DNA from 3 places in the Chromobacterium fluminis genome. Region 3 is predicted to be linked to each of the others. Evidence: predicted binding sites of a transcription regulator. Region 3 holds the regulator's gene; each other region holds the start of a gene.
What was found. Region 3 encodes FNR, which switches genes on or off when oxygen is low (the NO sensors DNR and NnrR bind a similar motif). Its sites were predicted from a motif close to TTGATNNNNATCAA; they were not measured.
Positions count from the first base shown of each region.

Region 1: the regulator FNR is predicted to act here: its motif matches at 2,106-2,119, upstream of ccoN (cytochrome-c oxidase, cbb3-type subunit I).
Region 2: the regulator FNR is predicted to act here: its motif matches at 5,864-5,877, upstream of HA052_RS13530 (DUF3149 domain-containing protein).

Region 1 is NZ_JAAOMA010000002.1:194,820-204,806, forward strand. It holds gene ccoO (cytochrome-c oxidase, cbb3-type subunit II) at 1-538, opposite strand, end outside; gene ccoN (cytochrome-c oxidase, cbb3-type subunit I) at 555-1,979, opposite strand; gene HA052_RS02380 (M61 family metallopeptidase) at 2,451-4,229, shown strand; gene pepN (aminopeptidase N) at 4,312-6,936, shown strand; gene HA052_RS02390 (Hsp20/alpha crystallin family protein) at 7,020-7,451, opposite strand; gene HA052_RS02395 (SgrR family transcriptional regulator) at 7,560-9,239, opposite strand; gene HA052_RS02400 (MFS transporter) at 9,359-9,987, shown strand, end outside.
Region 2 is NZ_JAAOMA010000017.1:75,744-85,730, forward strand. It holds gene HA052_RS13505 (patatin-like phospholipase family protein) at 1-135, shown strand, start outside; gene arcC (carbamate kinase) at 204-1,148, opposite strand; gene HA052_RS13515 (ornithine carbamoyltransferase) at 1,276-2,286, opposite strand; gene HA052_RS13520 (arginine deiminase) at 2,420-3,652, opposite strand; gene arcD (arginine-ornithine antiporter) at 3,740-5,179, opposite strand; gene HA052_RS13530 (DUF3149 domain-containing protein) at 5,660-5,788, opposite strand; gene HA052_RS13535 (CDP-6-deoxy-delta-3,4-glucoseen reductase) at 6,052-7,080, opposite strand; gene HA052_RS13540 (NAD-dependent epimerase/dehydratase family protein) at 7,119-8,039, shown strand; gene trmB (tRNA (guanosine(46)-N7)-methyltransferase TrmB) at 8,076-8,756, shown strand; gene HA052_RS13550 (glutathione peroxidase) at 8,953-9,438, opposite strand; gene HA052_RS13555 (DUF1841 family protein) at 9,496-9,975, shown strand.
Region 3 is NZ_JAAOMA010000018.1:21,637-31,623, reverse strand. It holds gene HA052_RS13865 (cytochrome d ubiquinol oxidase subunit II) at 1-185, shown strand, start outside; gene ugpQ (glycerophosphodiester phosphodiesterase) at 325-1,083, shown strand; gene HA052_RS13855 (substrate-binding periplasmic protein) at 1,070-1,774, opposite strand; gene HA052_RS13850 (methyl-accepting chemotaxis protein) at 1,781-3,793, opposite strand; gene HA052_RS13845 (alanine/glycine:cation symporter family protein) at 4,358-5,773, shown strand; gene hemN (oxygen-independent coproporphyrinogen III oxidase) at 5,841-7,247, opposite strand; gene fnr (fumarate/nitrate reduction transcriptional regulator Fnr) at 7,357-8,103, shown strand; gene HA052_RS13830 (DUF1853 family protein) at 8,306-9,229, opposite strand; gene HA052_RS13825 (RNA methyltransferase) at 9,219-9,987, opposite strand, start outside.

The sequences.
Region 1 (9,987 bases), on a different contig from region 3:
CCTGGGCCTTGGCCTCGGCGATGTCTTTGTCGGTATAGGGGACGCCCACCAGGCGCAGCGCCTTCATCTTGGTCGGCACGATGTCGGCGTCGGCCAGATTCTTGGCCAGCCATGGGAAGGCCGGCATATTGGACTCGGGAACCACGTCGCGCGGGTTGATCAGGTGCACGCGATGCCATTCGTCGGAGTAGCGGGCGCCCACGCGGGCCAGGTCCGGACCCGTGCGCTTGGAGCCCCACAGGAAGGGGTGGTCGTACACCGATTCGCCGGCCACGGAGTAATGGCCGTAGCGTTCGGTTTCCGCGCGGAACGGACGGATCATCTGCGTGTGGCAGGTGTGGCAGCCTTCGCGGATGTAGATGTCGCGGCCGGCCAGCTGCACGGCGGTGTAGGGCTTGACGCCGGCCACCGGCTGGGTGGTCGATTTCTGGAAGGCCAGCGGCAGGATTTCCACCAGGCCGGCCACGCTGACGACCAGCAGGGTGAACACGATCAGATAGCCGACGTGTTCTTCGATCAGTTTTTGTATCTTATCCATGATGTTTCCTTGCGCCTCAATGAGCGTGGGCGGTGATGGCCGGGATCTTGGCGTCTACGGCCCGGCCCGCGGTTACGGTGCGGAAGGTGTTGTAGGCCATCAGGAACATGCCGAGCAGGTACAGGAAGCCGCCGAGCAGACGCACGAAGTGGTACGGATAGGTGGCCTTGACCGCTTCTACGAAGGCGTAGGTCAGGGTGCCGTCCGGGTTCAGCGCGCGCCACATCAGGCCCTGGGTCACGCCGGAGATCCACAATGCGGCGATGTACAGCACCACGCCGACGGTGGCGAGCCAGAAATGGGCTTCAACCAGCTTCAGGCTGAACATGGATTCGCGGCCGAACAGGCGAGGAATCAGGTAGTACATGGAACCGATGGTGATGAAGCCCACCCAGCCCAGCGCGCCGGAGTGCACGTGGCCGATGGTCCAGTCGGTGTAGTGGGACAAGGCGTTGACGGTCTTGATCGACATCATCGGGCCTTCGAAGGTGGACATGCCGTAGAAGGACAGCGACACCACCAGGAATTTCAGCACCGGGTCGGTGCGCAGCTTATGCCAGGCGCCCGACAGGGTCATGATGCCGTTGATCATGCCGCCCCAGCTCGGAGCCAGCAGTACCAGGGAGAACACCATGCCTACGGATTGGGTCCAGTCCGGCAGGCTGGTGTAGTGCAGGTGGTGAGGGCCCGCCCACATATAGGTGAAGATCAGCGCCCAGAAGTGCACCACGGACAGGCGGTAGGAGTAAACCGGACGGCCTGCCTGTTTCGGGATGAAGTAGTACATCATGCCGAGGAAGGCGGCGGTCAGGAAGAAGCCCACGGCGTTATGGCCGTACCACCATTGCACCATGGCGTCCACGGCGCCGGAGTAGGCGGAGTAGGATTTCCACAGCGACACCGGCACGAAGGCGGAGTTGACGATGTGCAGCAGGGCCACGGCCAGGATGAAGGCGCCGTAGAACCAGTTGGCCACGTAAATGTGCTTGACCTTGCGGATGGCGATGGTGCCGAAGAAAACGATGGCGTAAACAATCCAGATCACCGCGATCAGCAGTTTGATTGGCCATTCCAGCTCCGCGTATTCCTTGCTGGTGGTCAGGCCCAGCGGCAAGGTGATGGCGGCCAGCACGATCACCAGCTGCCAGCCCCAGAAGGTGAAGGCGGCGAGCTTGTCGGAGATCAGCCGGACGTTACAGGTACGCTGCACTACGTAGTAGGAAGTGGCGAACAAACCGCAGCCGCCGAAGGCGAAGATGACCGCATTGGTGTGCAGCGGGCGCAGGCGGCCGAAGTGGAACCAGGGGCCGAAGTTCAAATCGGGCCAGACCAGTTGGGCCGCAATGATGACGCCCACCAACATGCCGACAATGCCCCACACGACGGTCATGATGGCAAATTGGCGCACCACCTTATAGTTATAAGTGGATTGCGTTTCCATTTAGGTTTTTCTCCAAGGTTGCTAACTCAGAACGTGACATATCTAATCGACGGCTTGAAGTCCGGGCGACTGTCCCAATCTGTACCGATGTGACTGTATCCAGACGAAGCCGCAGGGAAATCGACTTTTATTAAAATCAAGCGCTTGACCCGGGTCGCAGCGGTACTGATGTCTGTATTAGCAGTTCATCCCGTATTGCGACAGCGCAATTTCCCCATTTAGTTAACCCGGCATTCTAAATCAATTACCCATATCGGGCCAGTTTGGACGGCCGGGGGATGTCGCTTTCCCATTTGTCTTTATTTATGTCTCAAGCGAGCGTGACAGTTCTTGCAAATACTGTTGCCACTGGCGAGATTGTATTGTCTGGCGGCCCAGCCTTCTTGACCTGGATCAAGATGTCATAAAACGCAGCGTTTACCCGCGGCAAGTGCTAAAATCAGAAGGTTTTGCAACGATTGCAGGCAGATCATGACCGTTTCCGTCCGCTACACCCTATGTCCATGCGCCCCGGAGGCGCATCTTTTCGAGGTCGTCCTGACCGTTCCCAAACCCGCTAAGAACGGCCAGATTTTCTCGTTGCCGGCTTGGATTCCGGGTAGTTACATGATCCGGGAGTTCTCCAAGCATATTGTGGAAATTCGCGCGGAATCCGCGGGAAAAGCGGTGCAGCTGGTCCAGTTGACAAAAAACAGCTGGCAAGCCGCGCCGGTCAAGGGCTCGCTGGTTCTGCGCTATAAAGTTTATGCGTTTGATCTCTCCGTGCGCGGAGCGTATCTGGACGCGCAGCGAGGCTTCTATAACGGCACCAGCGTTTTCCTGGCGGCTGACGGCTATGAAAACGAGGCCTGCTCGGTGGACATCCTGCCGCCGGAAGGCAAGGCCTACGCCGACTGGAAAGTGGCGACCAGCTTGCCGGCGCGCGGCGCGGACAAGAAAACCGGCTTCGGCGGCTATCAGGCGGCTTCCTACGACGAGTTGATCGACCATCCGGTGGAACTGGGCGCTTTCGAACGCGTCAGCTTCAAAGCCTGCGGCGTACCGCACGAATTCGTCGTCTCCGGTCGTTTCCGCGCCGACCTCAAGCGCTTGGCGCGCGACGCCAAGAAAATTTGCGAATACCAGATCAAGTTGTTTGGCGAGCCGGCCCCGTTCGAACGCTACGTGTTCATGCTTTTCGTCGGCAAAGACGTCTACGGCGGCCTGGAGCATCGCGCCTCCACCGCGCTGGTGGCCAACCGCGACGACTTGCCGCAACAGGGCGTCGAGGAGATTAGCGACGGCTATCTGAAACTGTTGGGCCTGATCAGCCACGAATATTTCCACAGCTGGAACGTCAAGCGGATGAAGCCGGCGGCGTTCACGCCCTACGACCTGAATCAGGAAGGCTACACCCGTTTGCTGTGGGCCTTTGAGGGCATCACCTCCTATTACGACGACCTGAGCCTGGTGCGCTGCGGCCTGATAGACGAGAAGCGCTATCTGGGCCTGCTGGCGGAAACCATCAGCGGCGTGGAGCGCGGCGCCGGCCGCTTGAAGCAGACGCTGGAGCAATCCAGCTTCGAAGCCTGGACCAAGTACTACCGGCAAGACGAAAACAGCCCCAACAGCATCGTCAGCTATTACACCAAGGGCGCGTTGGCCGCGTTGGCGCTGGACTTGACCATACGCCGCGACAGCCAGGGCCGTCAGTCGCTGGACGACGTGATGCGCGCGCTGTGGCGCAAATGGCTGGACGACGGCAAAGGCCTGGCCGAGGACGAGTGGGAAAGCCTGGCGCAGGCCGCCACCGGCCTGGACCTCAAAGCCTTCTTCGACCGAGCGTTGCGCGGCGTCGAGCCCTTGCCGCTGGCCGAGCTGCTGGCTGCCCAGGGCGTGGAACTGCGCTTTGAGCCGGCGGCCAACGCCGGCGATCGCGGCGGCCTGGCGCTGAGCGGCAAGCCGGCTCCGGCCAGCCTGGGCGTCAAGGCGGTGGCCGAGGCCCAGGGCGTGCGCGTGATCAACGTCTACGACGGCGGCGCGGCGCAGCGCGCCGGGCTGTCCGGCGGCGATGTGATCGTGGCCATAGACAAGCTCAAGGCGGTGGATTTGGACAAGGCGCTGGCGCGTTACCAGCCGGGCGCTAAGCTGAAACTGCACTGCTTCCGCCGCGATGAGCTGATCAGCGCGGAAGTAGAGCTGCAAGCCGCGCCTGCCGACGCCTGCCGCCTGCTGTTGCAGGACGACGGCGCCCGGTGGCTGCGCCGCTAACATTCATCGGGCCGGCGCCGCGCCCCGGCGCCGTTCCCCTCCAGCCAAGACCGGCGCAGCCGGCATCGAAGGAGACGTAGACATGGCTCAACAGCCGCAAGTCAAGTACCGCAACGACTACGCAGCCCCCGCTTTTCTGATTGACCGGGTCGATCTGAGCTTCGACATCGAAGACGACGCCACCCGCGTGCACGCGCGCTTGGTGGTGACCCGCAACGACAAGGCCGCGCACCGGGACGATCTGGTGCTGGACGGCAGCGCCGCGCTGGTGGCGGTGACGCTGGACGGCGAACGCCTGGGCGAAGGCGGCTACGCGCTGGCCGACGATCAACTGACCGTGCGCGGCGTGCCGGACAGCTTCATCCTGGAAGTGGAAACCGAGATCGATCCGGCGGCCAATACCAGCCTGATGGGCTTGTACGCGTCCAACGGCAATCTGTTCACTCAGTGCGAGCCGGAAGGCTTCCGCAAAATCACCTATTACCTGGACCGTCCCGACGTGATGGCCAAGTTCACCACCACCATCATGGCGGACAAGCACAAATTCCCGGTGCTGCTCTCCAACGGCAACAAGGTGGGCGAGGGCATGGTGGACAAGAAGCGCCACTGGGTGAAATGGGTGGATCCGTACAAGAAGCCGTCTTATCTGTTCGCCTTGGTGGCCGGCAAACTGACGGCGCTGAAGGACAGGTTCGTCACCATGCGCGGCCGCGAAGTGGCGCTGGAGATTTGGACCGAGCCTGCCGATCAGGACAAGACCCAGCACGCGATGGAGTCTTTGAAGCACTCGATGAAGTGGGATGAGCAACGTTTCGGCCTGGAATACGACCTGGACATCTATATGATCGTCGCCGTCGGCGACTTCAATATGGGCGCGATGGAGAACAAGGGCCTTAACGTCTTTAACACCAAGTACGTGCTGGCGCGCAAGGACACCGCCACCGACGCCGACTTCCAGGGTGTGGAGCGGGTGATCGGCCATGAATACTTCCACAACTGGACCGGCAACCGCGTTACCTGCCGAGACTGGTTCCAGCTGTCGCTGAAAGAAGGGCTGACCGTGTTCCGCGACCAGGAGTTCGGCGCCGACATGAGCAGCCGCGCGGTCAAGCGAATCGAGGACGTCAAGGGCCTGCGCGCTCACCAGTTTCCGGAGGACGCGGGCCCCACTTCTCACCCCATCCGCCCGGACAGCTATATCGAGATGAACAATTTCTACACCATGACGGTGTATGAAAAAGGCGCGGAAGTGGTGCGCATGTATCACACCCTGCTGGGCGAAGCCGGTTTCCGCAAGGGCATGGATCTCTATTTCAAACGCCATGACGGCCAGGCGGTGACTTGCGACGACTTCCGCGCGGCGATGGCCGACGCCAACGACGTGGACCTGGGCCAGTTCGGCTTGTGGTACAGCCAGGCCGGCACCCCGGTGCTCAGCGTCAGCGGCCGCTACGACAGCGTGGCGCGCAGCTACACTCTGAACGTGCGCCAATCCTGCCCGGCCACCCCGGGCCAGGAGCAGAAGCAGCCCTTCCACATCCCGCTGGCCCTGGGTCTGGTGGGCGCCGACGGCGCCGACCTGCCGCTGCGGCTGGAGGGCGAAGCCGAAGCGCAGGGCGGCACCCGGGTGCTGGACGTCAAGGCGGCGGAGCAGAGCTTCACCTTCGTCGGCGTGCCGGCCGAGCCGGTGCCTTCGCTGCTGCGCGGTTTCTCCGCGCCGGTGAAGCTGGATTTCGATTGGCGCGACGACCAACTGGCTTTCCTGATGGCCAACGACAGCGATAGCTTCAGCCGTTGGGAAGCCGGCCAAACTTTGGCCGAGCGCCTGTTCAAGCAGCTGTTGGCGACGCTGGCCGGCGGCGGCGAGCTGAAGTTGCCCGAAACCTTCGTCGCCGCCTTCCGCGCGGTGCTCAAGGACCATGTCGCCGATCCGGCGTTCAAGGCTCTGATGCTGGCCCTGCCTTCCGAGGCGGAAATCCTGGAGATGGTGGAGGAGGCCGATCCGGCAAGCATCCATCAGGTGCGCGATTTCGTACTGGACGAGCTGGCGCAGGCGCTGCGCGGCGAGTGGCGTGAGGCGTACGAGCTGAGCCAGACCCGCGATTACAAGCCGCAAGACGCGGGCAAGCGCGATCTGAAAAACCGCGCATTGGCCATGTTGAACCGCCTGGACGACGCCTGGCCGGCGGAAGCCGCTGCCAAGCAGTGTCGGGAAGCGGACAATATGACCGACCAGATGGGCGCGATGCTGGCCTTGCGCGATCGCGACGGCGCCGAACGCGACGATTGCTTCACCGCTTTCGCCTCCCGTTGGCAGGGCGACGCGCTGGTGATGGACAAGTTCTTCATGCTGGTGGCCGGCAGCCAGCTGCCGGGCACGCTGGAGCATGTGCAGGCGGCGATGCAGCATCCTGCCTTCACCTTGAAGAACCCCAATAAGGCGCGCGCGCTGATCGGCACCTTTGGCGCCAATATGGCCTTGTTCCACGCCGCCGACGGCAGCGGCTACCGCTTCCTGGCCGATCAAGTGCTGGCGCTGGACGCGATCAATCCGCAAGTGGCCAGCCGCATCGTCAACGCCTTCCGCCGGCTGAAAAAGCTGGAGCCTGCGCGTCAGGCGCTGATGCGCGAGCAATTGCAGCGTCTGGCCGGGCAGCCGCTGTCCAAGGACGTGTACGAGATCGTGTCCAAGATTTTGGAGGCCTGAGCCGTCTCGCGCCGTTCAACACAAAGCCCCGGTTTGAAACCGGGGCTTTTTTCATGGCCGGCGAGGCGGATTCACCGCGAGGCTTATTCTATGCGCAGCCGCTGTCCGCCCTGTCCGCCTTGCTTCTTCGGCAGCGTCAGGCTGAGCACGCCGTTTTCGTACTTGGCGCTGGCCGCGTTGCGTTCGATCTCCGCAGGCAGCTGGAAGCTGCGCGACACCGCGCCGTAAAAACGCTCGGTGCGCAGTTGGCGTTCGTCCTTGCGCTCGCTGTCCGCCTGGCGTACTTCCGCTTTGATGGTGACCAGTGGGCCGTCCACTTCCACATGGATGTCCTCTTTGCTGACGCCGGGAATCTCCGCGTGAACGGTGAACTGGGTTTCGGACTCCTTCACGTCGATCTTGATCTGGCTAGGTAGCGGATCGCCGTGCAGCGGTTTGATGAAGAAGCCTGGGGTGAAGTCGCGGAACAGTTCGTCAAACAGGCTGACATTGCCGCGGGAAGGCAGGATATTCATCTTACTCTCCTTTTAGATCAATGATTTAGGTGTAAAGCGGGCCCTGTTGTCGATATAGGGACGCCGCTCGGATTCTCAAGTCCCCAAGAAGGGAAAATTCATCGGGATTCATGCCGGCCAGTCCGATTGGACAGGCCGCAGCCACAGGCCAGCGAAATCGGTCCAGCCGTTTTCGCTCATTTGCAGGCCGGCCAGTTGCGGGCTGGCCTGATGTCCCTGGCGCTCATGAGACAGCGGGAGCACCCAGCCCTCGGCGCACAGCCAGTCGCCGATGGCGGCGTATCCGGCCATGCGCCGCCGGGTGTCCGCTTGGCGTTGGATGTCCCGCAACTGCGCGTTCAGCCGCGCTTGCGCCTCCGCGCCCAGGCCGCGCTGCAACGGTTGCCGGGTGCCCAGCCACTCGTGGCAGCTATAGTCGCGATCGTCGTGCAGCACTTCGCTGCACAGCATGAGATCGGCCTGCCGCCACCAGTCTTGATCGTGAAAAAAATCGCGCCGGCTGAGGGCGTGGATCTCCAGCTCAATGGCCAGCCCGGCCAGGCGTTGACGGACGGCGGCGGCCAGCGGCGGGAAGCAGGGGAGGTCGTAATGGAACAGGCGCAGGCGGGTACGGTCGAGCCGAGGCCGGCGCTCGGCTTGCGGCAAGGGGTGACGCCAGCCTGGCAGCAAGCCGAGCGCCGGCGTTTGCAGGGTGTCGTTGGCCTGGACCAGCGCGGGTTCGGCCAACCAGCGCATCAGCGGCGCGCGCTCGCTGTCCGGCAGTGCCGGATTCAGCAGCAAATAAGTGCAGGCGGATTGCAGCGTGCCGTTGGCGTCGTCGTTGGCGTAATCCAGACGCAGGTGGAAGTCTTGGCCGTCGTTGCCGGAGGGAATGAACCACAGTTCGATCTCGTCCAGCAGTGCTCGTTCGCGGTAATGGTTGGCGAAGGCGGCCAGGCTCAGCCGCTGCTCGCTGTGACGCAGCGCCCGGAACGGTCCGCTGCCCACCGGCAGGCGGTCGAAGTCGGCATTGCGCCGCAAGGGGACGATGGAGCTGTTGGCGGTGGCCAGCCGCTGCGGCCAGAGAAAATCGCCGTCGTCCAAGCGGCAGCTGAAGGACAGCGCGTCGTGGACCTCGACCGCGCTCAGATGGAGGTATTGTCGCTGATAGGGGTTGTCGGGTTTGTGCAGGCGCAACAGGCTGGCGGCCGCGGCGTCGGCTTGCAAGGGCGAGCCGTCGTGGAATTGCAGGCCGGGGCGCAGCCAGAAGCGCCAGCGCCGTGCCTCGGCGTCGCTTTCCCAGTGGTGTGCCAGGCCGCTCTGCAGGCTTTGCAGCGCGCGGTCGAAGCGGCATAGCCGGTCGAATATCTGCCGGACCAGGTGGGACTCAAGCCGGCCGCTGACGGTGACCGGGTCCAGGCTCAACGGCGCATGCGGTATCGGGATGCGCAGGCAGCGGCCTTGCGCGGCGCTGCCCAGGTATTGCGGCAGCGCGCTCAGCAATTGTTCGCGCCGTTGCGGTGGCAATTGGGCGAAGGCCTGTTCCAGTTTCCCGTCGCGCAGCAAGTGCTGCAGACGCTGCCATTCCAGTTGCTCTGGCGAGCAGAGCAGGCTTAGCCGCGATTTGCGGCCGCGTCCGCGGCCCGGCTCCCAGGACAGCCAGCCGCGCGCGCGCATCTTGGCCAATTGCAAGCGGGCGTTGCGCTCGCTGCAGTTCCACAGCGCGCACAGTTCGGCCAGCCCCGGCTGAGAGGGCTGCCGGTCGGCGTAGGCCTGGTGCAGCGCCTGATATTGTCGTTCCAGCTTCATGCTTGTTTCCGGCTGAGGGCTCCGATAAAAGCGGAAGCTATTTGTTTTGTTCACATCCATTTTTGCATTCCGCTTTTAGCAGGATACTGGGGGCACTTCCTGTTTGCATAGGCCTTGGCATGATTGACGAAAAAGAAATCCAAGTGCGTTGGTTGCTGGCCAGCTCCTGGTTGTTGACGATGAGCCGGGCGGTGATCGCGCCCTTGCTGGTGCTGACCCTGGGGCGTCAGTTGAGCTTGAACGGCGAGCAGACCGGTTTGTTGCTGGGCGGGGTTTTGCTGCTGTCCGCCTTGATGGGCTTGTACGGCGGCCATTTGCTGGATCATTGGCCGCGGCGGCCGGTGCTGTTGGGCTCCGTGGCGTTGATCGCGTTGAATTATCTAGTGCTGCCGCTAAGCCAGCAGCTGTGGTGGAGCGCGTTGGCGCTGGCGCTCAGCGAGATCGGCCAGGCGGTGCACAGCATCGCGATCAAGGCCTTGATCAGCGATTTGTTGCCGCCGGAGCGGCGCGGAAAGGCTTTCTCCCTGCGCTACACCTTGGCCAACGTCGGCTGGGCGCTGGGGCCGCTGCTGTGCAGCCTGCTGCTGGCTTGGGACGGGAACTGGCCGTTCTGGTGCGCGATCGGGCTGGCCGCGGCCGGCGGCCTGGCGACCCCGCGCGGCTCCTGCGCGCCTCGTCGGGAGGCCGGCGCGCCGGCGCCGGGTTTTCTGGAGACGCTGGGCCGTTTGCGGCAAGACCGGGTGCTGGT
Region 2 (9,987 bases), on a different contig from region 3:
GACAAGCTGATCGATCCGAAACGCCGCGCGGAAGAGTTGGACTGGTCGCACTCCAATCTATCCCAGCTGTATCAGATCGGCTATCAAGCCGGGCAGGACCTCCTCCGCCAACACCGAACCAAGCTGCTGGGCTAGGACGAGACGAGGCAACAAAAAGGGCTGCCTGACGGCAGCCCTTGACGCGCGGCTAAGCACTGACGACATCAATACCAGCTGATGCCCGCCTTCTCAGTGGAAACCACGGTGCCGGCCTCGCCCTTGACGATTTTCTCGATGTCCTCCAAGGCGCCGATCACCGCTTTCTTGCCGGTCAGGCGGGCGAATTCGCAAGCGGCCTCCACTTTCGGGCCCATCGAGCCGGCGGCGAAGCCCAGCTTGTCCATTTCGTCCGGATGCGCCTGTTTGATCGCTTTGGCTTCCGGCGTACCCCAACCGACGAACACGCTCTTCACGTCGGTGGCGATCACAAAGTAGTCCGCGTCGATTTCACGCGCCAGCAAGGCGGAGGCCAGATCCTTGTCGATCACCGCTTCCACGCCCACCAGCTTGTCGCCCTCGTACATAGTGGGAATGCCGCCGCCGCCGGCCGCAATCACCACCACGCCTTTTTCGATCAGCCATTTGATCGGGCGCATTTCGAAGATGCGCTTCGGTTTCGGGCTGGGCACCACGCGGCGGAAGTATTCGCCGTCGGCCTTCACCGTCCAGCCTTTTTCCGCCGCCAGCTTGTCCGCCTCTTCCTTGCTGTAAACCGGGCCGACGAACTTGGTCGGATTCTTGAAGGCCGGGTCCTTGGCGTCCACTTCGGTCTGGGTCAGAATGGTGGCGATCGGCACTTCGAAGGGCAGCACATTGCCCAATTCCTGCTCAACCATGTAGCCGATCATGCCTTCTGTCTGCGCCCCCAGCACGTCCAGCGGATAGGGCGTCACTTTTTCGTCCACGTGGCGGGCATAAGCGTCGTTCTGCAGGCCCAGCAGGCCCACTTGCGGCCCGTTGCCATGGCACATCACCAGGTTGTGGCCCAGCCGGGTCACGCCGGCCAGTTGTTCAGCGGCCACCTTGACGTTGGCGCGTTGATTGTCGGCGGTCATGGCCTCGCCGCGACGTTGCAGGGCATTGCCGCCCAGAGCTACGACGACTCGCATATTCTGTTCCTTTTTACTACCGCGCCCGCCGTTTAATGCCGCGTGCGCGCTTGAATATGAAACCGGCCAAGGTTCCCGGTCAGGGAAGCCTTGGCCGGCGGATCACTGGATGATGCTCAAGCGACTATCAGTCGCCCAGCGTGGACACCAGAATGGCCTTGATGGTGTGCATGCGGTTCTCGGCCTGTTCGAAAGCGATGCAAGCTTCGGACTCAAACACGTCCTCGGTCACTTCGATGCCGTTGGCCAGGTCCGGATACTGCGCGGCAATCTCCTTGCCCACCTTGGTTTCGCTGTTGTGGTAAGCCGGCAGGCAGTGCATGAACTTCACTTGCGGGTTTTCCGCGGCGGCCATCAGCGCGGCGTTCACTTGGTAAGGCTTCAGCAGCTTGATGCGTTCCGCCCAGACTTCGGCCGGCTCGCCCATGGACACCCATACATCGGTGTGGATGAAGTCCGTGCCTTTGACTGCAGCCTTGGCGTCTTCGGTCAGCGTGATGCGCGCGCCGGTCTTGACGGCGATTTCACGACACTGCGCCACCAGCTCGTCGGTAGGCCACAAATGCTTGGGCGCGCCGATACGCACGTCCATGCCCAGCTTGGCGCCGATCACCAGCAGAGAGTTGCCCATATTGTTGCGAGCATCGCCCAGATAGGTGTAGCGGATCTGGGAGATGGGCTTGTCGCTGTTTTCCCACATGGTCAGCACGTCGGCCAGCATCTGGGTCGGGTGCCATTCATCGGTCAGACCGTTGTAAACCGGCACGCCGGCGAATTTGGCCAGCTCGGTTTCCACCATGTGCTGGTCGAAGCCGCGGTATTCGATCGCATCGTACATGCGGCCCAGCACACGGGCGGTGTCTTTCATCGATTCCTTGATGCCGATTTGCGAACCGGACGGCCCAAGGTAAGTCACATTGGCGCCTTGGTCGTAGCAGGCCACTTCAAACGCGCAGCGGGTGCGGGTCGAGGTTTTTTCAAAGATCAGGGCGATGTTCTTGCCCTTCAGGTGCTGCTGTTCGGTGCCGGAATACTTGGCGCGCTTCAGGTCGCGGGCCAAGTCGAGCATGTAGCGGATTTCGCGCGGGGTGAAGTCCAGCATGCGGAGGAAGTTACGGTTGCGCAGATTGAAAGCCATGATATTGCTCCTGATTAGAGTCTGGGCAAGCCGGCCGTCGTTTCCGGGGAAACCGGCGGTCAACCTGTCTTTTTGCACATGAATCTTGAATTTCCCTCCCGGCCGCGCCCGCGGCCGGGACACTACGATTGAATTACAGTTTCACTTCGTCGCGAGTGATTGGGCAGGTCATGCAGTGACCGCCGCCACGGCCGCGGCCCAGCTCGGAAGCCGGAATCTCGATCACTTCCACTCCGTGCTCGCGCATCAGGCGGTTGGTGTAGGTGTTGCGGTCGTAGGCCACCACCACGCGGCGATCCAGCGCCACCACGTTGTTGCCGTCGTCCCATTGCTCGCGTTCGCGCTGGTAGGCGTCGCCGCCGGTCTGAATCACGCGAATTTCCTTGAGGCCAAGCGCCTGGCGCACCACTTCCACCAGATGCACGCCTTCATGGCGTTCGAAACGGACCTCGCCTTCGCGGTCGCCAACGTACATGCTGGTGCATGTGATGTCGTCCACCACGTCCGGGAACAGCGACAGCAGGTCAATGTCCAGGAAGCTGAACACGGTGTCCAAGTGCATCGCCGCGCGGGACTTCGGCATCTGGCAAGCGATCACGCGAGTGGCGCCGCCTTCCTTGCCCAGCACGCGCTTGGCCACTTGCACCACCGCCTGCGGGCTGGTGCGTTCGCCCATGCCGATCAGGACCACGCCGTTGCCGATAGGCATCACGTCGCCGCCTTCCAGCGTGGCCGCGCCATGCTCCTGGTCGCAATCGCCCCACCATACTTTCACCTTGCCGGCGAACATCGGATGGAATTTGTAGATGGATTGCAGGATCAGGGTTTCCTGACGGCGCGCCGGCCAGTACATCGGGTTCAGCGTCACGCCTTCATAGATCCAGCAAGACGGGTCGCGCTGGAACAGGCTGTTAGGCACCGGCGGCAGCACGAATTCGGACTGGTCCAGGTAGCCGCCAAACAGGCCTTTCGGGTCGAACGGCAGTTCGAACTTGGCGATGCCGCCCACCAGATGCTCGGCCAGTTGCGACGAAGGCATTTCATCCAGCCAGCTGCGCAGGTCGCGCAACATGCCGATACCTACGTTGTCGGCCTTGACCTTGCGGTCCAGGACCCAGGCGCGGGAGGCCTTGTCGTCCAATACTTTGGCCAGCGCATCGTGCACTTCCACCACCTCGATGCCGCGGGAGCGCATTTGCTCAACCATGTAGGCGTGGTCTTTCTGTGCGCGCTCTACCCAGATGACGTCGTCGAACAGCAGGCCGTGGCAGTTGTCCGGGGTCAGGCGCTTATGCGCCAGGCCGGGACGGCACACCATCACAGTTCGCAACTTGCCACACTCGGAATGAACACCAAACTTGGTCATGACAAACTCCTTAATGATATTGGGGGAGCTGGTGGAGGCCCGTGGATCTCGCGCGCCTCCGGTAATCTTCTTACTTCAACATCCGACTTAGAGCGTCAGCGCTCCGGTGAGCAACTCGTAGCCGGCGAACAAACCCGCCACCACGATCAGCGCAGCCAGTACCGCCTCGGGACCGGTGAACGCTTTCTCGCCGCGTTCCTTGCGAGCCCACAGGTAGAACAGCAGACCCGGGGCGTACAGCACCATCGACAGGAACAGATACTTCAGGCCGGCGGCGTAGATCAGCCAAACGCCGTAGACCGACGCGATCGTGGCGATACCGAACTCTTTGCCGCTGGACTCGCCCTGGGCGTAGCCTTCGCCGCGCTTGGCAACCAGCAAGGCGTAACCGGAGCACAACAGGTAAGGAATCAGAATCATCGAGGTGGCCAGCGACAGCAGCGCCAGGTAACCCGCGGAACTGAACAGAGTGATGATCAGGAACAGTTGGATCAGACCGTTGGTCAGCCACAGCGAGGCGGCCGGAGAGCCATTGGCGTTAGTGGTGCCGAATACCTTGGGCATCACGCCGTCCTTGCCCGCCAGGTAGGGCGCTTCGGAAGCCAGCAGCGTCCAGGCCAGCAACGCGCCGCCCACAGAGATCACCAGGCCGGCGTTCATCAGGTTGGCGCCCCAGGGCCCGATGGCTTTTTCCAACACATAAGCGGTGGACGGATTTTTCAGCGCGGCCAGTTCAGCCTGGGTCATTACGCCCAACGACAGCACCGACACCGCAACCAGCAAGGCGATGGTCAACAGGAAGCCAATCACAGTGGCCTTGCCCACTTCTTTCATGTTTTCCGCACGACTGGAGAACATCGACGCGCCTTCGATCCCGATGAACACCCATACCGTCACCAACATGGTGCTCTTGACTTGGTCGACAACCGAGCCGAGTTTGGCCGAGCCCCAGAAATCCAGGTTAAAGGTATCTACTTTGAAGGCGAAGACGACTAGCAGGATGAACAGCGCCAACGGCACCAATTTGGCCACGGTGGTGATGGTGTTGATGAAGGCCGCGCCGTGCACGCCGCGCAGCACCAGAAAGTGCAAGGCCCACAGCAGGATGGATGCGCAGACGATGGCGGTGGCGGTATTGCCCTCGCCGAACACTGGGAACCAGAAGGCCAGCGCCGAGAACATCACCACAAAGTAGGATACGTTGCCGATCCAGGCCGAAATCCAGTAACCCCAGGCCGAGTTGAAGCCCATGTAGTTGCCAAAACCCGCCTTGGCGTAGCCATAAACGCCGCCTTCAACTTCCGGTTTGCGGTTGGCCAGCATCTGGAAAGCGAATGCCAGAGTCAACATCCCGAAGAAGGTAATTACCCAACCGATCAAGATAGCGCCGGCTCCGGCCCCCGCCGCCATGTTCTGAGGCAGCGAGAAGATGCCGCCGCCGATCATGGAGCCCACCACCAGAGCGGTCAGCGCGCCAAGCTTGAGCTTGGGAGCGCCGCCGCCTTGGGTTTCAGTTTCCGTAGACATTTTCGTTCTCCGTGAGAGTACATTAACCTGCAAATCTGTTGTTATATAATTAAATTCTTATCATCTGAGACAATGGTATACCTCGGATTTAGTGATCGCCAGAACAGTCGAACATCCGTTTGACCTGCGTCAAATAGCTCACCCCTGCTCTATCTCACCCACAATGGCAATAGAACAAAAGCTTTATAGAACCCCCCCACAAGAATGACAAAATAATAAAATGTGCAGCGCACAAAATATTTACTTACTTTTCTTTTAACTAACTATTAATTATTGAATGCGTGGAACTTTGCGGGCGAAGATTCAAGAAGGGGATATTCCGGCAAGGAGAAATTCAGGATAAGCGCGCATCGCGCGTCAATTAAGCGATGAAAGAGAGCGGGATCAAGATCAAGGCGCAAAAAAAAGTGGATGCGGCCCACCACCGCATCCACCAACACACACATCAAGAGGATAAATACATGCTTTTTGCTCAGGCGCTTACTCTGGCTTTTTCACGTTCTTGAAAATCGCCACCAGAGCGCCTAGCACCACCAAGGTGGTCACCACAATGGTCACCAAGCTTAAAATGCCGACATCGTCGGAGAGAAGCAGAGTCAGAAGTTCCATCGCCACTCCTTTTCCGGGGCCACGCCCCATATAGGTTTCTTGACCCTCATCTTAGCCAGTTGGGGCGTCCACCCATTGACCCAAATCAAATGGCATGACCTGCAAATTTGATGCAAGGCAAATAAAAAGCCCCTGGCTCTCGCCAGGGGCTCATTTCCTAAAAATCAGCAACTTATATCATTACAGTTGCTCGCAAAGCGATACAGTTCGGATCAGTTCCGTCTCAAAAATCGGCGCACGTCATTCATGTCGCGCCGATGCGCTCACTTGCTGCCGCCCATATCCTTGGACAGGAAGAACGCGTCTGAGAAGAATTCGTCCTCCGGCAAGCCGCGCTCGCGCGTGAAGCTACCGTGCGCGGCCTCCACCATCAGCGGCGCGCCGCAAGCGTAAACCTGATAGCCGGACAGATTTTCGAAATCCTCCAGCACCGCCTGATGAACAAAGCCTGTGCGACCCGCCCAGTCGTCTGTCGGCAGCGCGTCGGACAATACCGGTATGAAGGTGATGTTGGGATTCTGCGCCTGCCAAACGCCGGCCAGCTCCGCCATATAGAGGTCGGCCTTGGTCCGCGCGCCCCAGTAGAACACCATCTCGCGCTGGATGCCGCTGTGGATCGCGTGCTCGATAATGCCCTTGACCGGCGCGAAACCGGTGCCGCTGGCCACGAAGAGGATAGGCTTGTCGGAATCCTCGCGCAGGAAGAAGGAGCCCAAGGGCCCCTTGAAGCGCATGATCTCGCGCTCCTTCATCTGGCTGAACACATAGTCGGAGAACGAGCCGCCGGGCTGATGACGGATATGCAGCTCTAGAAAATCGTCGTCATGCGGCGCATTGGCGATGGAGAAGCTTCGCTTCTTGCCGTCCTTCATCAGGATGTCAATGTATTGACCAGCCTTGAACTGCAAGCGCTCCGATACCGGCAGCTTGAGCTTGAGCACCGCCACGTCGTGGATTTTTTCGATTTTCTCTACACGGCACGGCAAGGTCTTGATCTGGATATCGCCGGCTCCGGCCACTTCGCGAGCCTCGATGGTGATGTCGCCCTGAGGACGGGAACAACAGAACAGCGCCAGGCCCTGGGCGCGTTCGGCCTCGGTCAAGGCTTTCTCCTGGAAACCATCCTGACTCACTTCGCCTTCCACTACCTTGCCTTTGCAGGCGCCGCACGCGCCGTCGCGGCAGCCGTAGGGCAGGCCCACTCCCTGACGCAACGCCGCTTCCAATACGGTTTCATGCGGCTCGACGCCAAATGTATGCCCGCTGGGGAGCACTTTCACCTGCGCTGTCATCTGTTTCCTCTACTCAATATCTGGCTAAAATGCACATCATGCGAACCTTGATGATCATCGGCGCCGGCGATGTCGCGCGCCGCGCTTTGCCGGAACTGACCCGCCGCTGGCGAGTGCTGGCGCTATGCCGCTCGAGCGCGAGCGCCGAAGCGCTGCGCCGCCAGGGCGTCACGCCCATCCGGGGCGATCTGGACGACCCCGTCACTCTGCGCCGATTGGCCGGCCTTGCCGACGATCTGCTGCTGACCGCTCCCCCCCAGGAAACCGGCCGCAAGGACTTGCGCATGCGCAAGTTGTTGTCTGCGTTGGCAAAAGGTTGCAGGATACCACAGCGTCTAGTCTATATCAGCACCAGCGGCGTGTACGGCAACGCCGACGGGGCTTTGCTGGACGAAGGCGCCCGTCTCCGCCCGCACAACGACCGCGCCTTGCGCCGCTTGGACGCCGAAACCCAATTGCGAAGCTTTGCCGCAGCCCACGGCAGTCAACTGACCGTGTTGCGCGCGCCGGGCATCTACGCCGACAACCGCCTGCCGCTGAGCCGCTTCGCCTCGCAAACGCCGCTGATTCGCCCGGAAGAGGACAGCTGGAGCAATCACATCCACGCCGACGACCTTGCCGCCGCCTGCGTGGCCGCATTGCGGCAATGTCGCGGCGGTCCGCGCGTCTACAACGTCAGCGACGATCAGCCGCTGCCGATCAGCGAGTGGTATCGCCGGCTCGCCGCCACGCTTGGCCTGGCCTTGCCGCCCTTGCTGCCGCGCGAGGAAGTCCGCGCCCGGGTCTCCGCTGGTCTATGGTCTTATATGATGGAGTCCAGGCAGTTGGACAACCGGCGTTTGCGCCGGGAATTGCTGCCGGAACTCCGCTGGCCCGACACCGCCGTCTACCTGGCGGCGCTGGCCCAAGCGCCGGAACGCATCGCCGTCGCGCTCGCCTCGGCGGCCAAGATTCGGTAACATCGCGGTTTTTTTGAGTTTTCAGCAGGCTTCTCTATGGAAAATCCGGCATTTCAACGCGCCATCCGCAGCTTCGTGCTGCGCCAAGGCCATCTGTCTCCCGGCCAGCAACGCGCGATGGACGAAGGCATGCCGCGCTGGGGCATCGAATACCGCCCCGAGCGCATCGATCTGGAGCAGGCCTTCGGCCGCGCCGCGCCCAAAATTCTGGAGATCGGCTTCGGCATGGGCGGCGCCACCGCCGAAATCGCCGCCGCCAATCCGGGTCAAGACTACCTGGGCGTGGAGGTGCACTCTCCCGGCGTCGGCAATCTGTGCAAGCTGATCGCGGAAAAGGAATTGAACAATCTGCGCATCATCCGCCACGACGCGGTGGAAGTGCTGGATCACATGCTGGCCGACGGCAGCCTGGACGGCGTGCATATTTTCTTCCCCGACCCCTGGCACAAGAAACGCCACAACAAGCGGCGCTTGATCCAGGCGCCGCTGGTGGAGAAGCTGATCACCAAGCTCAAGCCGGGCGGCTACCTGCACGCCGCCACCGACTGGGAAGACTACGCCATGCAAATCATGGACGTGTTCAGCAGCCAGCCGCAGCTGGCCAATACCGCCGATGGCTACGCGCCTCGTCCGGACTACCGTCCGCTGACTAAGTTCGAGGCCCGCGGCATCAAGCTGGGCCACGGCGTGTGGGACGTGATTTTCCGCCGCCGCTGATCGCCTCCCATGCCCGCCGCAAGCAGCGGGCATCAGCGCCGGTTCAAAGTCTCTCAGAACGTGTTTACGATCTCGCGAGCTAAGGTGAGACAAGGCTAAAACAGCTGAGAAAGCGGAGTGTACACACGGTACATGAGCATTTCGAAGCCGTTTTCAACGCCGTATCGCCGACGCGCAGCAGATCGTAAACAGGTTCTCAGCCGCCTCGCGGCAGCAAGGCCTCGATATCCTCCAGCAATTCGTGCGGCTCCACCGCCGGCTCGTAACGCTTTACCACCCTTCCCTTGGCATCAATCAGGAATTTGGTGAAGTTCCACTTCACCGGGTGCGGATGGGTGGAGTCAGCCTGAGTCAGCCAGCGCCACAGCGGATGAGCCCGCGGCCCGTTGACCTCCACCTTCGCGAACATGGGGAAATCCACCTCGAAGCGCGTCCGGCAAAAACGCTCGATCTCGGCCTCGTCGCCCGGCTCCTGGCCGCCGAACTGATTGCAAGGGAATCCCAGCACAGCCAGTCCGCGGCCGCCCAAGCCTTGCTGCAAGTCCTGCAAGCCGGCGTACTGCCGGGTGTAGCCGCACTCGCTGGCGGTATTCACCACCAACGTCACTTGGCCGGTGTAGGCCGACAGCGGCTGTTCGCTGCCGTCTATGCGCGCGGCGGTGAAGTCGTAAAGCGTGGTCATGGCCACCTCCGTCTCGTATAATGAGCGCTCCCGAGAATCCACTCAGGCACTATCCGAATGTTGTTCAATCCCAGCCGGCAGGACGCCCGGCGCTTCTTCTTCGACACCTGGCAGAAATCCAAATCCAGGACGGACTTGTCCGATCTGGAAAAAATGGTGCTCCCCATTCTTATAGACCACCCGGAGTATCACGCCATTCTGGATCGGCCGGAACAGTATATGGAACAGGAGTGGACTCCGGAAATGGGCCAGAGCAATCCCTTCCTCCACCTGGGCCTGCATGTGGCTATTGAGGAACAACGCTCCATCGACCAGCCCTTCGGCATCCGCTCGCTGTACGCACAGCTGGCGCTGCGCCACGGCAGCGAACATCTGGCGCAGCACGCGATGATGGATTGTCTCGGCGAGATGATCTGGCACGCTCAGCGTCATGGCGGCGGCCCGGACGTGAATCGCTACATCGGCTGTATTCGCGGCAAGTTGGGCATGGGGGCGGAGGGGCAACTCCGCATCAACCCCAACGACATCCCGGACTGACGCCGCACGCCC
Region 3 (9,987 bases):
TGACCTATAGCGTGTTCCCCGAGGTGGTGATTGGCCGGCTGAACATCTGGCAGGCGGCCAGCGACACCGCGGCCTTGTGGGTGATCTTCTGGGGCGCGGCGGTGGTGCTGCCGGTGATTCTGGTGTATACCGCCTTTGTCTATCGGGTGTTCCATGGCAAGGCCAATGCGCTGACTTACCAATAAGCCGGTATTTGGCGCCGCCTTGACCAAGCCGTCTTTGCTCTGCAAAGGCGGCTTTTGCCATACTGGGAGGGCGTCATCTGTCTGCAATCCGCGTCGGCGAGAATGACGCCTTTTGTCCGAGGTTTGCAAGGAAGCGCCCATGTCTCATTCCACATCCGGCCGGCAATGGCCTTATCCCCGCTTCATCGCCCATCGCGGCGGCGGCGCGTTGGCTCCGGAAAATACCCTGGCCGGTTTTCGCGAAGGCCTGCGCTACGGCTACCGCGGCGCCGAATGCGATGTGAAGCTGTCGGCCGACAATGTCTGCTTTTTGCTGCACGACGACACGGTGGAGCGCACCAGCAACGGCCGCGGCGCGGCGGCGGCGCTGAGCATGGCGCAATTGGCGCGCCTGGACGCCGGCGGCTGGAAGGGCGCGGCTTTTGCCGGCGAGCCCATGCCGACGCTGGAGACGGTCGCCGCCTGCTGCCTAGCGCACGGCATCGCCTTGAACATCGAGATCAAACCCTGCCCGGGACGGGAGGCGGAGACCGGCGCGACGGTGGCGGCGGAAGCCGCTCGGCTGTGGTCCGGAGCCGCGTTTCCGCCCTTGCTGTCGTCTTTTTCCGCCGAGGCGCTGAGCGCAGCGCGGGAAGCCGCGCCGAATCTGCCCCGAGCCTGGCTAGTTGAGCAGGTGCCGGCGGACTGGCAGGCGCGTTTGCGCGATCTGGACTGTGTTGCGTTGCACTGTGATTATCAGAGCTTGAGCGCTGAGCTGGCCGCCGCGATCAAACAGGCCGGCTTTCAATTGCTCTGCTACACGGTGAACCAGCCGGCCGACGCTGAACGTTTGCTGGCCTGGGGCGTGGATAGCGTCTGCACCGACCGTTTGGATTTGCTGCGGCTTATTTCAGATTGAAGGCTTTGAAGCTGCCGTCCGCCTTCATCGCCAGGATGGCGTGGTTCAGCCGCTGTATGGCGTCGTCGCTCAACTGCGGATGGCAGGCGAAATAGATGTCCGTTTCATTCACCACCAGGGCGACGCGCGGCGTCGCCATTTTCATTTTGTCGGCCAGGCCTTGTATGCCCACGTCCAGCGTGGCCAGCAAGTCGATGCGGCCCAATTGCAGCTTGCGCAGATTGGTTTCCGCGTCCGCGCTCTCGTCCAGCGTCCAGCCCTGCTGCTTTAGCCGGCTGGCCACGGCGGTGCCGCGTACGGCGCCGATGTGGAAGTGCCGGGCCTGTTCCACGCCGCCGAAGTCGCGGGTTTCGTCATTGCGCGCCAGCAGCACCAGCCGCAGGCGGATGACCGGCTCGCTCCAGCGGAACAGCATTTCGCGTTCCGGAAAGCGGGCGGCGGTCAAGCAGGTGTCCGGGGTCTGCTGGACCAACAGCACCGCGCGGGCGGTGGGGTAGGGCGTAAACTTGAACGGCAGGCCGGCGCGCAGGGACAGCGCGCGCATCAGGTCGATGGCGGTGCCGGAGACGTGCTGCTGATCGGCTGAGACTTCGATGATGGGAGGCTGCGGGCTGACCAATATGGTCAGTCCGGCCGCGGCGGCGGGGGCCGAAGCCAGCGCCGCGATCAGCTGTCTCAGCAGGCGCGGCATGAGGGCCTAGACGCTGAAGCGGCCGGCAAGCTGGCCCAGCCGCTGTGATACCGATTGCAGTTCGCCGGCGGTCTGCGCGCTGGCTTCGACGGCGCTGGCGTTGGTTTCCGACATCCGCGCCACGCTCTCCACGTTTTGCGCCAGCGACTGGCTGGCGCTGCTCTGTTCCTTCAGTCCCTGAGTGATTTGATGGATGCTGTCCAGCACCTGGTCCACGCATTGGCGGATGGAGGCGATGCTGGCGCCGGCGTTGCGGGTGTTTTCCTGGCCTTGCATGATGGCGCTCATGCCGGTTTGCATATTGGCGATGGCCTGCTGCGAGGTGCGCTGGATGTCGGAGACGATGGTGCTGATCTCGGTGGTGGATTGCGCGGTGCGTTCCGCCAGTTTGCGCACCTCGTCGGCCACCACGGCGAAGCCGCGGCCTTGTTCGCCGGCGCGCGCGGCTTCAATGGCGGCGTTCAGCGCCAGCAGATTGGTTTGGTCTGCGACATCGCGGATCACATCGACAATGCTGGCGATGGACTCCGATTGCTGGCCCAGAGCGCCTATGGTTTCCGAGGCAGAGGACACGTCGCGCACGATGCTGTCCATGCTGGCGCTGGCGTCGTGGATGATGGCGTTGCCCTCGCTGGATTGGCTGACTGCGGCGCGCGAGAGTTGATTGGCTTGTTCCGATTGCTCGGCGCTGACCATCAGGCTGGTGCTCAGTTGCTCGATCGCCGCCGCCATGCTGGCCGCCGCCTGAGTTTGCTTGGTGCTGCTGTGGGAGACGTTCTGGGCGCTTTGCGCCATCTGGTCCGCGGCCGAATTGACTTCGTGCGAGGTGTCCAGCAGCTGGGTCACGGTGTCGCGCAATTGATCGCGCATCTGGCCGATGGAGGCGAGTAAGCTGCTACGGTCCTGTTCGCGCAACTGGATGCGGGTGCCCAGCTGGCCGGCGGCCAATTGCTCGACCACGCTTTGCACGTAGAAAGGCTCACCGCCCAGTTGCAAGGTGATGGACAGGTAGAGCTGGTGGAACAGGAAGCTGGCCAGCAGCATCGCGGCCAGGCCAATGCCGATGTAAAGATTGCGCTGAGCCTGCATGCGGTCGATGCGGGCTTGCAGCAGGGCTTCCAGGTTTTTCAGCGTCACATCGCTGAAGCGGGAGCCTATCTCTGCGTTTTTCGCCGCCATCCCGCTTAGGGCCAAGGCTGCGCCGGTCTGTCCTGTGATGGCTTTGTCAATGGCGGCGGCCTGGCCTTGATGGAAGGCCGCCAGTGCCTGGGACTCTGCGTTCAGCGCGTTTTTCAGCGCCGGATTGTAGGCCAGCGCCTTGGCCAGGTCGCTGTTCAATCCGTCCAGCGTGCCATTGATCAGCGGGCGCAACTCCACCAAGCGGTCGCGCTCGGCTGGCGTCAGCGCTTGACCGGCCTCCGATTTGGCGGCCCAGGCCAGCGCTTCGCCGACGTAGTTGCTGAGCGCGGGCAGCTTGGCGGTGGCGGCGTCCATCAGATAGTAGCTGTCGATGTCCGGGTCCAGCGTCAGATTGGAGTTGTCGCTGGCGGCGCCGAGCAAGGCGTTGAGTTTGTCCGCCGTACTGTCGAAGCTGGAGATCACTTGGGGCGGCGGGGCCGCGCCGATCCGCGACAGCGTGCCTCGCGCGGCGCCGGCGGCTTTCCAGGCGTCGTCGGTTTGCAAGATGGCGCCGTATTGTTCCTGAGCGCTTTGCAGTTGGTTCCAGCCTTGTTCCAGTTGCGCCTGCGCCGCCGGCAACGCGGCTTTGGCGGCGGCCTCGCCCTGCGCCGCGCGCACGGCCAGGTCCTGCGCCTGCTCCAGCGCGCCCAGCAAATGCTGTAGCGGCTGGATATAGGACACCCCGACTCTTTCCTTTTGCGAAAAGTCGATATTGTCCTGATTGGTTCGATACAGACCGTACACCATATAGAGTAAGGCGACGGCAAAGACCGTGCCGATCAGCGCAAAGCGGCTGGGGTAGCTCAAGCGCTGCATCAGCCTTACCACGGGTGTTGTCATGATTTCGCTCCTGACTGTGGCGGCGACGTCCGCAATGTGGACGTCTGCTTCGCCAGTTCCAGAATAGGCAATTTTCACGGGCTGCGATTGCCGCATGAAATGCGATGGCGTGTCGGATGGTCCGCGCATCAGTTCGTCTCGGGAAAGCGCGTGAGCTTTGTCTTGTCAGGATAGGGTGGATAAGCGGCAATAATGCCTGAGTCATCAAAAATGACTTTGGATTGTTTGGACATTGGGTAAATGTTCGGCTATCCGGAATAGTTAAATGACAAAGGCGTGCTTCGAGGCGGGGGAATGGACGTTTGCGCGGCTTTGGCCGAGATCGCCCGGCATTGCCAGCAATCACTCTATTTTGTTAAATTCGCCGGGTTTTGCATTGAAACAGTCTGACGAAGCCGTGTCCTGAACCCGGCGACCCGACGGTCGCGGGGAACGGTTTCGTCAAGGCCGCAATCTTCAAGCCCGGCGACAAGACCGCGGCGAGGACAACCTTCCAGTCTGCAATCCTTCCGGCGCGCGTCGCCTATTTTCCAGATTGCCACGCTCAGAGCTTTAAGAGGATCCATGGACTTGCTTCATTCGTTTATCAATGCCGCCAATGATGTGATTTGGGGCAAAATGCTGATTGGCCTGTTATTGGCCGTCGGCTTGTATTTCTCGCTGCGCTCCGGTCTGCTGCAGCTGCGGCTTTTTGCGCGCGGCTGGCGCGAGATGATGGGCGGCCGCGGCGGCCACCGCAGCAAGGACGACATCTCGCCGTTCCAGGCCTTCGCCACCGGCCTGGCTAGCCGGGTGGGCACCGGCAACATCGCCGGCGTGGCCATCGCCATCGCTGCCGGCGGACCCGGCGCGGTGTTCTGGATGTGGCTGACCGCCATGCTGGGCATGGCCAGCGCTTTCGCCGAATCAACCTTGGCGCAGCTGTTCAAGACCAATCACCATGACGCCACCTTCCGCGGCGGTCCGGCTTATTACATCCAGAAAGGCCTGGGGCAACGCTGGCTGGGCGTGATCTTCGCCTTATGCCTGATTCTGGCTTTCGGCCTGGTGTTCAACGCGGTGCAGGCCAACTCCATCGTGGCGGCCACCGAGGGCGCCTGGGGCTGGAACCGCTATATGGTGGGCATCGCCCTGGTAGTGATGAGCGCGCCCATCATCTTTGGCGGCGTGCGCTCGGTGGCGCGTGTGGCTGAATGGCTGGTGCCGGTGATGGCGGCCATCTATTTGCTGATGACCTTCTATGTGCTGGCGGTGCATGCCGCCGAGCTGCCCGGTCTGATTGTGTTGATCGTCAAGAGCGCTTTCGGCCTGGAGCAGGCGGCGGGCGGTTTCGCAGGCTACGCCGTGAGTCAGGCGATGATGCTGGGCATCAAGCGCGGTCTGTTTTCCAATGAGGCGGGCATGGGTTCCGCTCCCAACGCGGCCGCGACGGCGACCTCGCGCCATCCGGCAAGCCAGGGCGCGATTCAGATGTTCGGCGTCTTCATCGACACCATGGTGATCTGTACCGCCACGGCTGCCATCATTCTGCTGTCCGGGGTGCATGATCAGGGTTTGAGCGGGGTGGCGCTGACGCAGAAGGCCATCGAGGCCCAGTTTGGTCCGATCGGGGCGTCCTTCCTGGCGGTGGCGATGTTCTTGTTCGCCTTTTCCACCATCATCGGCAATTACGCTTACGCCGAGGGCAATGTCGAATTCATTCGCAGCAATAAGTGGATTTTGTTGGTGTTCCGGCTGATCGTGCTGGCGATGGTAATGTTCGGCGCTGTGGCCAGCTTGCCGCTGGTGTGGGACATGGCCGACTTCGCCATGGGTTTGATGGCCTTGATCAACCTGGTGGCCATTGTATTGTTGTCGCGTTACTTCTTCATCGTGTTGAAGGACTACGAGCGTCAGTTGAAGCAAGGCGAGTCCACTCCTGTGTTCAAGGTGGCGGATTACCCGGAACTGGCGGCCAAGGTGGAAAAAGACATCTGGTAAGCCTATGCCAGGCCCCAACGATAAACAGCCCGCGTCCAGACGCGGGCTGTTTTGTCATGGGGCTGGCTCAAATGGTTTTGGAGTAGCGAGCTTGAGTACGGCGCTCCCGCAGGTGCCGGTCGAAGATCATCGCGATATTGCGGATCAGGAAGCGGCCCTTGGGTTCCACCATGATGAAGTCGCCGTCGAAGGACAGCAGGCCCAGTTGCTGGTATTCGCGGATCTGCGGCAGCTCTTCGGCGAAGTACTCGGCGAAGTTGATGCCGTGAATTTCTTCCAGCGCTTCCACCGACAGCGAGAAACGGCACATCAGGCCCTGGATGATGCTGCGGCGCAGGATATCGTCATTGTCCAGCGTCAGTCCGCGCAGCACCGGCAGATGGCCGCTGTCCAGCGCCGCGTAGTAGCTGTCCAGGTCTTTGGCGCTCTGGCTGTAGCAGGGGCCGACCTTGCCGATGGAGGACACGCCAAGGCCAATCATGTCGCAGTCCGCATGCGTGGAGTAACCCTGGAAATTGCGTTGCAGCCGGCCCTGGCGCAGGGCGGAGGCCAATTCGTCGTCCGGCTTGGCAAAGTGATCCATGCCGATGAACACATAACCGGCATCGGATAGACGTTGCACCGAGTCCTGCAGGATGTCCAGCTTGGTTTCCGGCGACGGCAGATCGGCCTCGTTGATGCGGCGCTGCGGCATGAACACGGTGGGCAGATGGGCGTAGTTGTACAGCGCCAGCCGGTCCGGACCGATGGCGATCACCTTGTCCAGCGTGCGGCGCACCGATTCCCGGCTCTGCAAGGGCAGGCCGTAGATCAGATCGACGCTGACGGACTTGAAGCCGGCGTCGCGCGCCGCCTGGATCACCTCCAGCGTTTCCTCCTCGGATTGCACGCGGTTCACCGCCTGCTGCACCGCGGGCTCGAAGTCCTGGATGCCGACGCTGATGCGGTTGAAGCCGAATTCAGCCAGCTTGAAAATTGTAGCCGCGCTGACTTTGCGCGGGTCTATTTCTATGGAATACTCCCCCTCCTTCAAGAACTCGAAATGAGTCTTGAGCAAGGTCATCAATCGTTCCAGTTGCGCGTCGGACAGGAACGTTGGGGTGCCGCCGCCGAAATGCAGCTGTATCACCTGCTCTCGACGGCCCAGACAGGAGGCGACCATCCGGACTTCCTTTTCCAGGTAGTCCAGATACAAGTCGGCTTTGCCGCTGTCCTTGGTGATGATCTTGTTGCAACCGCAGTAGTAGCAGATAGTGTTGCAAAAAGGTATATGAGCGTACAATGATAAAGGTTTCCGGTTGGCGCCGATGCTGCGCTGCCGTAGCCAGTGGATGTAGTCTCTTTCGGCAAAACCCGGCGTAAAGCGATCCGCTGTCGGGTATGACGTATATCTAGGACCTGTCCCGTCGAGGCGTTCAATCAGAGCGCGGTCGAATTCAAAATGGGCAGGAGAAAATGGGTGGGTGGTCTTCATGTCGTATTTGGATAGCAAAACCTCTGGTGGACTGGTAAATTTGCGGAAATCCTGCGAATTTCGCTTTGATAAGGGTCAAGCTTCATCGCAAGCTTGTACTAAACATGCCATGTCCGATCAGAATCATATCTCTTTGCATAACCTGAAGGTCTCCTGCTCCAACTGCAGCCTGAAGGAACTCTGTCTGCCTGTGGGGCTCAACCGCGAGGAGCTGACCCAGCTTGACGCGGTGATCCGCCAGAGCCGTCGTTTGAAGCGCGGCGAATACCTGTTCCGAAGCGGCGAGGGCTTCCGCTCTCTGTTCGCGGTGCGTACCGGCTTCTTCAAGACCAGCGTGGCCAGCCAGGACGGCCGCGAACAGGTGACCGGCTTCCACATGTCCGGCGAACTGATGGGTTTGGACGGCATTTCCGCCAATGTTCACGGTTGCGACGCCATCGCGCTGGAGGACAGCGAGGTGTGCGAGTTGCCGTTCAGCCGCATGGAGAGCCTGGGTCGCGAAATTCCCACCTTGCAGCACCACTTCTACCGACTGATGAGCCGCGAGATCGTTCGCGATCAAAATGTAATGTTGCTATTGGGCAACATGAAGGCGGAAGAACGTCTAGCCGCTTTCTTGCTCAATTTGTCCCAGCGTCTGTCCACCCGGGGCTTCGCCGCCAATGATTTCATCCTGCGCATGAGCCGCGAGGAAATCGGCAGCTTCCTGGGGTTGAAACTGGAAACCGTCAGCCGCACGCTGTCCAAGTTCCAGCAGCAAGGCTGGATCACGGTAGACCATAAGCATATCCAGCTAGTGATGGTGGATGAGTTGAAGGCGCTGATTTCCGGCTGCGCCCACGCCAACGGCCATTGATTCCGCCGCTTAGGCAGAGTCGTGAAAGACGCAAGAGCGTGTTTACGATCTTGCGAGCTAAGGCGAGACAAGGCGAAAGCGGCTGAGAAAGCGGAATGTACACGTGGTACATGAGCATTTCGAAGCTGGTTTCAACGCCGTATCGCCGACGCGCAGCGGATTGTAAACAGGTTCTTAGGCAAGCCATCGGGCTTGCCTTTTTTCATGGGGACGGCGCGCAGTCGGCGATTTGCCGCAGCAGCCGCGACAAGGGCGCTTCTTGAGGCCATCCGGGCGGCACGGCGAAGCCGCGCGCCACTTCGTGCCAGTCGCCGTCGGGGCCGGGTTGCAGTTCGGCCAGCAGCTGCGGCGCCTCGGCCTGTTCCAGCCGCGCGCGCAGTTCCGCCGCGTCGGCGGTGTGTTCCCGCGAGAGGCGCGCCGGCGCCAGCCAGCTGAGCCTGGGCAGCCAGGCCCAGCGGGAGTCCGCGTTCAACGCAGGCCAGTCGCCGCGCAGCGGCCAGTATTGCCCGTAGAGGGGCAGAGCGCCGGGCGGAGGTTCCGGCGAGGTGTCCAGGGCGTGGAACAGCCAACCGCTGAGCCGGGCGCCGACAGCGCAGCCGTCGAAGCCCGCCGGCAGCGCAGCTTGCGCCGCGGGATGGCGGGACAGGCGCAGCTGGGTCTGCAGCTTATGGGCTTTCAGCGCCCAGGCGTCGCGCAGGCTGGGGCCGGTCAGCGTATCGGCGCTGCGGCCTAGTTGCAGGTAGAACTTGCTGGCGGCTTCCAGATGCAGCGGTTGGCCGTCGAGGCGCAAAAGGAAGTCGAATTCGCCGACGGTGCGGCCGTCCGGACCGCGCACCGGCAGATTGCTGGCGACCAGTTCGATGTGCGGCGCCAAGCGGAACCAGAAGGACAGCAAGCGCTCGGCGTAATGGCCCAGACGGCGGGTGGGCTGGCGCGCCAGCCAGTGCTGCAGCTCGGCCGGATCGGCGTCCAGCGCTTGCAGCAAGGCCGGGCCGTCTGCCCCCAGCAGCCGTTGTGGCGGGATGTCCGCGCCGCTGCGCCAGGGGGAGGGCGCGGAGAGCAGAAAAGCCAGATCGCGCACCGCCGGATGCGCGTAGGGCAGGGTGAACGGCGGCTTATTCGCCATCCGGTCCGGGCGCGTCGCGGCGGACTTCGCCGTCGGCGGCGCGCTGCACCTGTTTGAGGAAGCCGCGCAGGATGTCGATCTCCTCGCGCAGCAGGCCGGCGCGGTTGAACAGAGTGCGCATCCGGCGCATCATCCGCTCGCTGTTGCGGCGGCGGAAATAGCCTATCTTGTCCATGGTCTGTTCCAGATGGCCGCAGAAGCCCTCCACCTCGCCCAGCGCCGCCGCGTCGCTGTCGGCGCGCAGATAATCGACGTCCACGCCGGTGTGGCTGAACAGCTCGTAGGTCATCACCTGCACTGCCATCGCCAGATTCAGCGAGAAATAGTCCGGGTTGCCGGGGATGGTGACCAGACGGTTGCATTGCTCGACTTCTTCGATCGACAGGCCGAAGGTTTCATTGCCGAACACCAGGGCCACTTGTTCGCCGGCGCGCGCGCGCGCCACCAATTCCGGCGTAGTCTGACGCGGTGTGGACAGAGGGGTGGTCAGCTCGCGGCGGCGGCTGGTCAACGCGCAGGCGATGGTGACGTCTTGCAGCGCCTCGGCGAGGCTGGGCACCACGGTGGCCTGTTCGAGAAGATCCACCGCGCCGGAGGCCAGCGTATTGGCTTCGTCGCTGGGAAATACTTTGGGTTCAACCAGATAGAGCCGGCTCAGGCCCATGGTCTTCATCGCTCGGGCGGCGGAGCCGATATTGCCCGGATGGTTGGGGCGAGCCAACACCACGCGAATGTTTTTCAGAAAATCAGGTACTTGG